One region of the Arthrobacter sp. 8AJ genome, then DNA from elsewhere that is predicted to be linked to it. Evidence: predicted binding sites of a transcription regulator. Region 1 holds the regulator's gene; each other region holds the start of a gene.
The links. The regulator HrcA, encoded in region 1, represses chaperone genes, less so after heat shock. The targets are predictions, from matches to a motif close to TTNGCACTCGNNNNNNNCGAGTGCNAA.

Region 1 (2,198 bases):
TGAGGCTGTCCTGCCGGCGGCGGGGCCTGAGGCTGCCGGCCGGGCGGCGGGAGGCATCAGCCGGATGGGGCGGCCCTCAAGGAGGAAACCGAAGCCGAGCTTGAAGGACCGGGACTTCCCTCGGCGGTCCTCCAGCGCCACGACGTGCATGCCGCCGGACTTTTCCACCCGGGTGACGGCGCCCACCCAGCCCGACTGGACATCCTCGAGCACCATGCCCCGCTCCACCGGCACCTCGGGCAATTCCGCCTTGGCCGGGGCGGAAATGCCGCGGGGCCCCCAGTTTTGGTAATCCATGGATTCAATCCGCCTAGCGCTAGGTCCTCCGCACCGGAATTTCGCCCGGAGCGGTACCAATGCTAACAACGGGCCGAGGCATAATAGACTGTTAGCACTTAGGCATGTCGAGTGCTAACACTGGTGGCACCTGGCGGGGTATGCGCCCCGGACCATGGATGGAGGTGGAGAGTGAGCGAGCCACGCAAACTGGAAGTGCTGCGGGCCATCGTGGAGGACTACGTCCACTCCCGCGAACCGGTCGGGTCAAAGGCATTGGTCGAACGGCATCATCTTGGCGTTTCCAGCGCAACCATCCGCAATGACATGGCGGCCCTTGAAGACGAGGGATTGATCACGGCCCCGCACACCAGTGCAGGGCGGATTCCCACGGACAAGGGCTACCGGCTCTTTGTCGACCAGATCTCGGCAGTCAAGCCCCTGTCGGCAGCGGAGCGCCGGGCCATCCAGTCCCTGCTGGAAGGCGCTGACGACCTCGACGACGTCCTGGACCGCACCGTCCGGCTGCTGTCGCAGCTGACCAACCAAGTGGCTGTGGTCCAGTATCCGCACCTCAGCAAGGCACTGGTGCGCCACATCGAGTTCGTGCTCCTGGCCCCCCGCAAGGTGCTGGTGGTGCTGATTGCGAACAGCGGCAAGGTGGAGCAGCGGGTCATCGACGTCGGCCAGGACCTTGGCGACGACGCCCTGGCCGCGCTCCGCACCCGATTCCTTGCCGCACTGGCCGGAACTCCGCTCAGCCAGCTGGCCAAGGCGCTCCCCGCCGTCGTGGCCGGCACCGCGCACGGCCAGCGCCAGGCCGCGCACGCCCTGGCACTTGGCCTCGAGGGGCTGGCGCAAAACACCAGGGAGGACCGGATGGTCATGGCCGGAACGGCGAACCTGGCCAGGTCCAACGTGGATTTCCCCCTCAGCATCGGCCCCGTGCTCGAGGCACTGGAGGAACAGGTGGTGATGCTGCGGCTGTTGAGCGAAATGGCCCAGGACCATCGGGGAGTGGCTGTCAGTATCGGAAGGGAAAACCCTTACGACGGCCTTGCCGAAGCCTCCGTGGTGGCCACCGGCTACGGCCCGGACAGCGCCGCGAAGGTAGGGATCCTCGGCCCAACCAGGATGGACTATCCCACCACCATGGCCGCCGTCAGGGCTGTGGCCCGCTACCTTTCCAGGATTTTGGGGCCCTGACTCTTCGCCGCCGGAGCCTTTTCCGGACCGGAATACAGAGCGGGGCCGCCCAAACTGAACGCAGTACAACAAGGAAGAGATACGAACTTTGAGCAGCCACTATGACGTCCTTGGAGTCTCACCCGAAGCTACGGGCGAAGAGATCAAAAAGGCCTACCGCAAACTGGCCCGCACCCTTCACCCGGACGTAAACCCCGGTGCGGACGCTTCAGAACGCTTCAAGGCAGTAACTCACGCCTACGAGGTCCTTTCCGACCCCCAAAAGCGGAGGATCTACGACACCACAGGCAACGAGAACGGCACGGACAACGGCTTCGGCGCTGCCGGTTACGCGGGCCAGGGCTTCGCATTCCAGGACATTTTCGACACCTTCTTCGGCGCCGGTGGCACCTCCGGCCCGGCTTCCCGCGTCCGCCGCGGCCAGGACGCCCTCATCAGCGTCCGGATCGACCTTCGCGACGCCGTGTTCGGCGTGAACAAGAAGCTCGAAGTGGATACTGCCGTGGTCTGCCCCACCTGTGACGGTTCCTGCTGCCGGCCCGGCACCCACCCCGAGCGCTGCGACATCTGCGGCGGCAGCGGCCAGGTCCAGCGGGCCGTGCGCTCCATCCTGGGCCAGGTCATGACGGCCGCCCCCTGCGGCACCTGCGAAGGCTTCGGCACGGTCATCAAGGATCCCTGCAACGAGTGCAGCGGCCAGGGCCGTATCCGCAGCC
Region 2 (2,198 bases), 710 kb from region 1:
GAGGAGATCTTGCCCTGGTTGATCAGGATGAGTGCGTCCTCGAGGACTGCTTCCTGGCGCTCCGCGTCGGTGACGAAGTACGGGGACAGGTAGCCCTTGTCGAACTGCATGCCCTCGGTGAGGACCAGTTCGGTCTGGGTGGTGGAGGACTCTTCGATGGTGATGACACCATCCTTGCCCACCTTGCCGAAGGCCTCGGCGAGCAGTTCGCCGATTTCGTCGCTCTGCGCCGAGATGGCGGCAACGTTGGCTACCTGGGTGCCTTCGACCGGGCGGGCGTTCTCCAGCAGGCGGGCGGCCACGGCCTCAACCGCAACCTCGATGCCGCGCTTGATCTGGCCGGGGGCAGCGCCGGCTGCAACGTTGCGCAGGCCTTCCTTGACCAGCGCCTGTGCCAGGACCGTGGCGGTGGTGGTGCCGTCGCCGGCAACATCGTTGGTCTTGGTGGCTACTTCCTTGGCCAGCTGTGCGCCAAGGTTCTCGTAGGGGTCGTCCAGCTCGACTTCGCGGGCGATGGTGACGCCGTCGTTCGTGATGGTGGGGGCACCCCACTTCTTGTCCAGGACGACGTTGCGGCCGCGGGGGCCGAGCGTCACCTTGACGGTGTTCGCGAGCTTGTCGATGCCGGCCTCAAGGGACCGGCGGGCAGCGTCGTTAAACGCAAGCTGCTTTGCCATGGTTTTGTCCTTTCAAAGACAGAAACCCCGCGCTGCCGGCCAGCGTGAGCATGGCCGGCAGCACGGGGATCCGGAAGAGTTACTTGACGACGATTGCCAGGACGTCGCGGGCGGACAGCACGAGGTACTCGGTGCCGCCGGTCTTGACTTCGGTTCCGCCGTACTTGGAGTAGATGACGACGTCGCCAACGGCTACGTCAACGGGAACGCGGTTGCCATCTTCGAAGCGGCCGGGGCCTACGGCGACAACTTCGCCTTCCTGCGGCTTCTCCTGTGCGGAGTCCGGGATGACCAGGCCGGAAGCCGTGGTCTGCTCGGCTTCGAGCGGGCGGACAACAATACGATCCTCAAGAGGCTTAATAGAGACCGACACTCGGACCTCTCCTTTTCGTCAGCAAATTCGTGGACTGGAAAGCTTTCCGCCGTAGCTGGCAAACCGTCGTCGCGGTGCCGGCAGCAGCCTGGCTGGCAGCTCTTCATGTGTTAGCACCCTCCTAGGGAGAGTGCTAATGAAGACTCTATGTATGAGTTAGCACTCGGTCAAGGTGAGTGCCAACGTTTCGTCATGGGCGTACAGCCCGGGGCGGACGACGGCAGGTGGCCGGGGACGCGAAATGGCGCCCTGTCCCTACCGGCCCAGGTCGTCGAAGTCCACGTCCTCGCCGCCCTCCGTGTCGCTGCCGCCCTGCTTCCGTCCCCGGAAGAGCACCCAGCCGGACACCGCTGCGGCGAGCAGCGCAGCAGCGAGGAAGAAGATGCTCCCGGCCCGCGCGCCGTCGTACAGCCCGCGGATGTCCCGGGCCTCCTGGGTGTTGTCCTGGACGTCGTTGCCTCCCACCGAGTAAACGGTGGCGTTGAACGTATCGAGCAGGAAGATGATCACCAGCAGCGCGATGCAGACCACGGCCACGACGGCGGCGGCGATCAGCACAGGACGGGCGAACCTGGCCGGATGGCGGTCCCCGGACTCGTGGTCGCCGGTCTCGCGGGGGGCTGCGCTCTCATCCATGGATTCAACACTATCCGCATCCCGGCCACGCGCTCCTCCACTAGGCTGGAACCCATGGCTCAAGCTCCCCAGGACCAGATTGCACAGGACCAGATCGCACCATTGCTGACCCCCGAAGGCTGGGAGTTGCTGGCGTCCCTGGGCCCCTACCGGGACGAGGACTCGTTCGAGCTGAACTCCGCGCTCCGGAAAGCCGGACACCCCGCCGTGCTCGTGTCCGCCGTCCTGACGCAGTCACGGCTGCGGACCAAGGCAGAGGGGAAATTCGGGGAGTTCGCCCGGCAGATGCTGTTCACCCAGGCGGGCCTGGAGCAGGCCACGCGCCTCAACGTCGCCGCCCACCACGCCCAGCGGTTCGCTGCCGCGGGGATCAGCCGCGTGGCGGACCTGGGCTGCGGCCTCGGCGCCGATTCCCTGGCGCTGGCCTCCCTGGACATCAATGTCACCGCCGTCGAAATGGACGAAACCACGGCGGCGTGCGCCACGGTGAACCTCATCCCGTTCCCCAACGC
Region 3 (2,198 bases), 1.2 Mb from region 1:
CATCTCGCCGGCCAACACAGCTGCAGGCCTGTCAGGGCTCGCCAGCGGAGGCTACTATTTCCGCACCGCCGCAGCCGACGTCGCCCAGGGCCCCGTGTTGGCCAAACTCGCCAAGGACTCCGGGGCCGCCACCATCAGTGTGCTGTACCAGGAAGGCTCCTACGGCAAGGACCTCTCCGCTGCCGTCACGGACGCTGCGACAAAGTCCGGACTCACGGTCCTGCCCGGGGCCGGCTTCAAGGACGGTGCCGCCGCCGAAACCGCGCGCTCCACCGCAAAGGCCAAGCCTGACGCCGTCGTCCTGATTGCCCGCGAGGGCGCGCAGGACGCCCTGGCCGGGCTGGACAGCGCCGGCCTCACCGGTTCACGGATCATCCTCAGCGACGGCGCGTTTGCCCGGTACGGCTCCAGGCTCGGCTCCGGGACCCTCGAGGGCACACGCGCCGTCGTCCCCGGACAGTTGCCCACCGCTGCCTTCCAGTCAAAACTGCTGGCGGTGGACCCTGCCCTCAAGGACGTCTCCTACGCTGCCGAAACCTACGACGCCGTCACGCTGGCGGCCCTCGCCGGAGCACGTGCCCAGGATGACGCCGGACGCTCCATTGCCGGCAACCTGATTGCCGTCTCCGGAGGGGCAGCCGGCCCCGGCGCCGGAGTGCCAGCCGCCCCATGCCTGAGCTACAAGGAGTGCCTGGGCGGCCTTGCTGCCGGCCCGGACATCAACTACGACGGCGAATCGGGCCCGGTGGCCTTCGATGCCAAGGGCGATATCACCACGGCCCTCTTCTCCGTGTACACCTTCGGACCCGACAACAACCCCTCGCTGTCCGGCCGGGAGACAGCGGGCCACTCCGGCTGATCGCCCTGGGCGAAGCGGCCCCGTCCTGCGGGGTGTCACGCGTCTTTTCGCTTGCACTCTCACCTGGGGAGTGCTAATTATTGACTTAGCACTCTGACGCACCGACTGCTAAAGCAATGCCTGGTTCCGGCCGGCGGCGCACGGCACCGGTCGAGGAGCGAAAGAAACACCTCACTTCAGTGAGATCCCCGCCCGGAGGCATACAGAGGCCGCCGGCAAAGGATCGTCCGTCGCGGGCACTGCAGCGAAGGTTCATTCTTAACGACTGTCCCGAAAGGACTACTGCCGTTATGGCCAAGATCATTGCATTTGATGAAGAGGCACGCCGCGGCCTTGAGCGTGGCCTGAACACCCTCGCCGACGCCGTTAAGGTCACCCTCGGCCCGCGTGGACGCAACGTCGTCCTCGAAAAGAAGTGGGGCGCCCCCACGATCACCAACGATGGTGTTTCCATCGCCAAGGAGATCGAGCTGGACGATCCCTACGAGAAGATCGGCGCAGAGCTGGTCAAGGAAGTTGCCAAGAAGACCGACGACGTTGCCGGTGACGGCACCACCACGGCAACCGTCCTGGCCCAGGCCCTGGTCAAGGAAGGCCTGCGCAACGTTGCCGCCGGCGCCGACCCGCTGTCCCTCAAGCGCGGTATCGAAAAGGCTGTTGAGGCCGTCACCGCCGAGCTGCTGAACTCCGCCAAGGAAATCGAAACCAAGGAAGAGATCGCGGCTACCGCCTCCATCTCCGCCGGTGACGACGAGATTGGTGCCCTTATCGCCGAAGCCCTGGACAAGGTTGGCAAGGAAGGCGTCATCACGGTCGAGGAGTCCAACACCTTCGGCCTGGAGCTGGAACTCACCGAAGGCATGCGCTTCGACAAGGGTTACATCTCCGCCTACTTCGTCACCGACGCTGAGCGCCAGGAAACGGTCCTCGAGGATCCGTACATCCTGATCGTCAACTCCAAGATCTCCAACGTCAAGGAACTGGTTGCTGTCCTGGAAAAGGTCATGCAGTCCAACAAGCCGCTGCTGATCATTGCCGAGGACATCGAGGGCGAGGCCCTGGCCACCCTGATCGTGAACAAGATCCGCGGCACCTTCAAGTCCGTCGCCGTCAAGGCTCCCGGCTTCGGTGACCGCCGCAAGGCCCAGCTCGCCGACATCGCCGTCCTCACCGGCGGCCAGGTCATCTCCGAGGAAGTTGGCCTCAAGCTGGAGACTGCCGGCCTGGAGCTCCTGGGCCAGGCCCGCAAGGTTGTTGTCACCAAGGACGAGACCACCATCGTCGAAGGTGCCGGCGACGCCGACCAGATCGCCGGCCGCGTGTCCCAGATCCGCGCCGA
Region 4 (2,198 bases), 1.5 Mb from region 1:
TTGTTGGACTCGGCCAGGGCCGCCTTCAGCGCCGCGGAGTCCGTACCGCTCAGGCCCCCTGCGGCTACGGGTATCGCAGGGTGGAGAACCGGGCTGACCTGCTGCCGGATCACGTCCTCCGGCAAGCCGACAACCACGGGTCCGGGCCGTCCGCTCATCGCCGCAAACATGGCCTCGGCCACGATTTCGGAGGCCCGCTCCGGATGGTCCAGGACCATGACGCGCTTGGCGCCGGTATCGAACCAGGACTTGATGTCGAATTCCTGGAACGCTTCCCGGTCCCGGTGGGCAAACGGGATCAGGCCCACGAAGAGCAGCATGGGGGTGGAGTCCTGCCAGGCGGTGTGCAGGCCCACATGCGCATTTGCGGCGCCCGGCCCCCGGGTGACCATCGCGACGCCCGGGCGCTGCTGCATCTTGCCGTCCGCCTCCGCCATGTACGCAGCGCCGCCCTCATGCCGGCAGACGATGGTTTCGATGCTGGACTGGTGCAGGCCGTCCAGCACGTCGAGGAAGCTCTCGCCGGGAACCACGTAGGTGCGTTCCACGCCGTGGGCCACCAGCGAATCGACGATGACGTGGCCGGCGGATTTGAGGGCGGGCGCCACACGGTCCTGGTGGTGGACGACGGCGGCGGGCTGGGGACGGGAGGTGGTCAGGGTGGGCTGCGGCTCTGGTGTCATGGTCTTTCTTCAGCTCGGAGGGTTGCAGGCGTTGTAGTCAGGAAATGGGCGTCCGGTTGGCGATCACGGGTGCTTTGCCGGTGAAGCCTTCGCGGGTTTCGGCGATTTGGCGGATGCGGTGGCGGCAGGCGTACCAGCCGAGGACCATGAGGATGGAGGCGATGGCGGTGACGAGCATGGTCAGGGGTGAGTCGATGAAGACCATGATGAGGACGCCGACGAGGAAGAGGAGGGAGAGGTAGCCGGTGTAGGGGGCACCGAACATGCGGAAGGAGGGGCGTTCGACCCAGCCTTTGTCGGCCCAGCGTTTGAGCTGGATTTGGCACAGCACGATGGTGGCCCAGGTCATGATGATGCCGACGGAGGCGATGTTCAGGACGATTTCGAAGGCTTCGGCCGGGACGAGGTAGTTCAGCGGGACCCCGAGGAGGGAGACGACGGCGGTGAGAACCCGTTCCCCGCACCACCGTCACCGGGGCCGCTGCCCGTCCCGGACCCGGGCCCCGCTCCGCTCCGTCCGGACCCCACCAGGGACTGACCGCAAACCTTGGAAGGGGGCTTCCGCCGGCTGCGTATGCGCAGGTGGAAGGCCCCTTTTCCGTGCCTGGGCAAGGGCCGGAAAACCACCAGAATCCGCTGCCGCAAACTCTTGCAGACTTACTCCTCCAGTGCTAAAAAATCTATATCAGCCACTACAGATCGGCTGATACGGAAACTGTGTTGGACCATCTCTTACGAGGAGGGAAGCCATGTTGATGCGAACCGATCCGTTCCGCGAGCTGGACAGGCTGGCCCAGCAGGTCCTCGGCACGGCTGCACGCCCGGCGGCGATGCCGATGGATGCATGGCGCGAGGACCAGGAATTCGTCGTGGCCTTCGATTTGCCCGGTGTTTCGGTGGACTCGGTGGACCTGGATGTTGAACGGAATGTCCTGACGGTGCGGGCCGAACGCCCGGACCCGGCGGGCAAGGACATCGAGCTGGTCGCCTCTGAACGGCCGCGCGGCGTCTTCAGCCGCCAGCTGATCCTTGGCGACACCCTGGACACCGAACATGTCAAGGCCAGCTACGACGCAGGTGTCCTGACGCTGCGCATCCCGGTCGCCGAAAAGGCCAAGCCGCGCAAGATCGAGATCGAAACGAAGGGGGCAAAGCAGGAAATCGCCGCTTAGTTCCACACAGGACCGGGAGGCGGGCACATCTGTTGACTGCCTTTTTGGGGCGAATCGCCATTCTGTGCACGCCACAGCGCCAGACAGCGCACCGGCAGCGTAGGCCTTAACCTCCCGCCACGGTGGCCCCCGGCTTCGGCCGGGGGCCATCCACGCGTCCGGGGACTTGCGTCAGACGCTGAGCTCCAGCATCAGGGCGGGCAGTTCATCGGCGAGTTCGCGGGCCAGGAATCCCAGCGGCCCCAGCCTGCTGGCCAGCCGGTCCGCTGCCGCCGCGTGCAGGTGGGTACCCCAGCAGGCCGCCTGGGCGCCGGTGGTTCCGCGGGCCCGGAGCCCGGCAATC

Region 2: a site for HrcA is predicted at 1,207-1,233, ahead of groES (co-chaperone GroES). Genes of this name have one in related genera too.
Region 3: a site for HrcA is predicted at 945-971, ahead of groL (chaperonin GroEL). Genes of this name have one in related genera too.
Region 4: a site for HrcA is predicted at 1,332-1,358, ahead of BACI349Y_RS16725 (Hsp20/alpha crystallin family protein). Genes of this name have one in related genera too.

What each region holds. Positions count from the first base shown of each region.
Region 1 covers NZ_LR733289.1:2,111,039-2,113,236, forward strand. Annotated here, with positions in the region: gene BACI349Y_RS09825 (DUF3097 domain-containing protein) at 1-297, opposite strand, end outside; gene hrcA (heat-inducible transcriptional repressor HrcA) at 469-1,482, shown strand; gene dnaJ (molecular chaperone DnaJ) at 1,571-2,198, shown strand, end outside.
Region 2 covers NZ_LR733289.1:1,399,653-1,401,850, reverse strand. Annotated here, with positions in the region: gene groL (chaperonin GroEL) at 1-677, opposite strand, end outside; gene groES (co-chaperone GroES) at 757-1,050, opposite strand; gene BACI349Y_RS06550 (hypothetical protein) at 1,306-1,686, opposite strand; gene BACI349Y_RS06545 (class I SAM-dependent methyltransferase) at 1,741-2,198, shown strand, end outside.
Region 3 covers NZ_LR733289.1:3,323,371-3,325,568, reverse strand. Annotated here, with positions in the region: gene BACI349Y_RS15405 (ABC transporter substrate-binding protein) at 1-859, shown strand, start outside; gene groL (chaperonin GroEL) at 1,150-2,198, shown strand, end outside.
Region 4 covers NZ_LR733289.1:3,612,162-3,614,359, reverse strand. Annotated here, with positions in the region: gene BACI349Y_RS16735 (thiamine pyrophosphate-dependent enzyme) at 1-683, opposite strand, end outside; partial or broken gene BACI349Y_RS16730 (amino acid permease) at 721-1,128, opposite strand; gene BACI349Y_RS16725 (Hsp20/alpha crystallin family protein) at 1,433-1,855, shown strand; gene BACI349Y_RS16720 (NAD(P)H-hydrate dehydratase) at 2,027-2,198, opposite strand, start outside.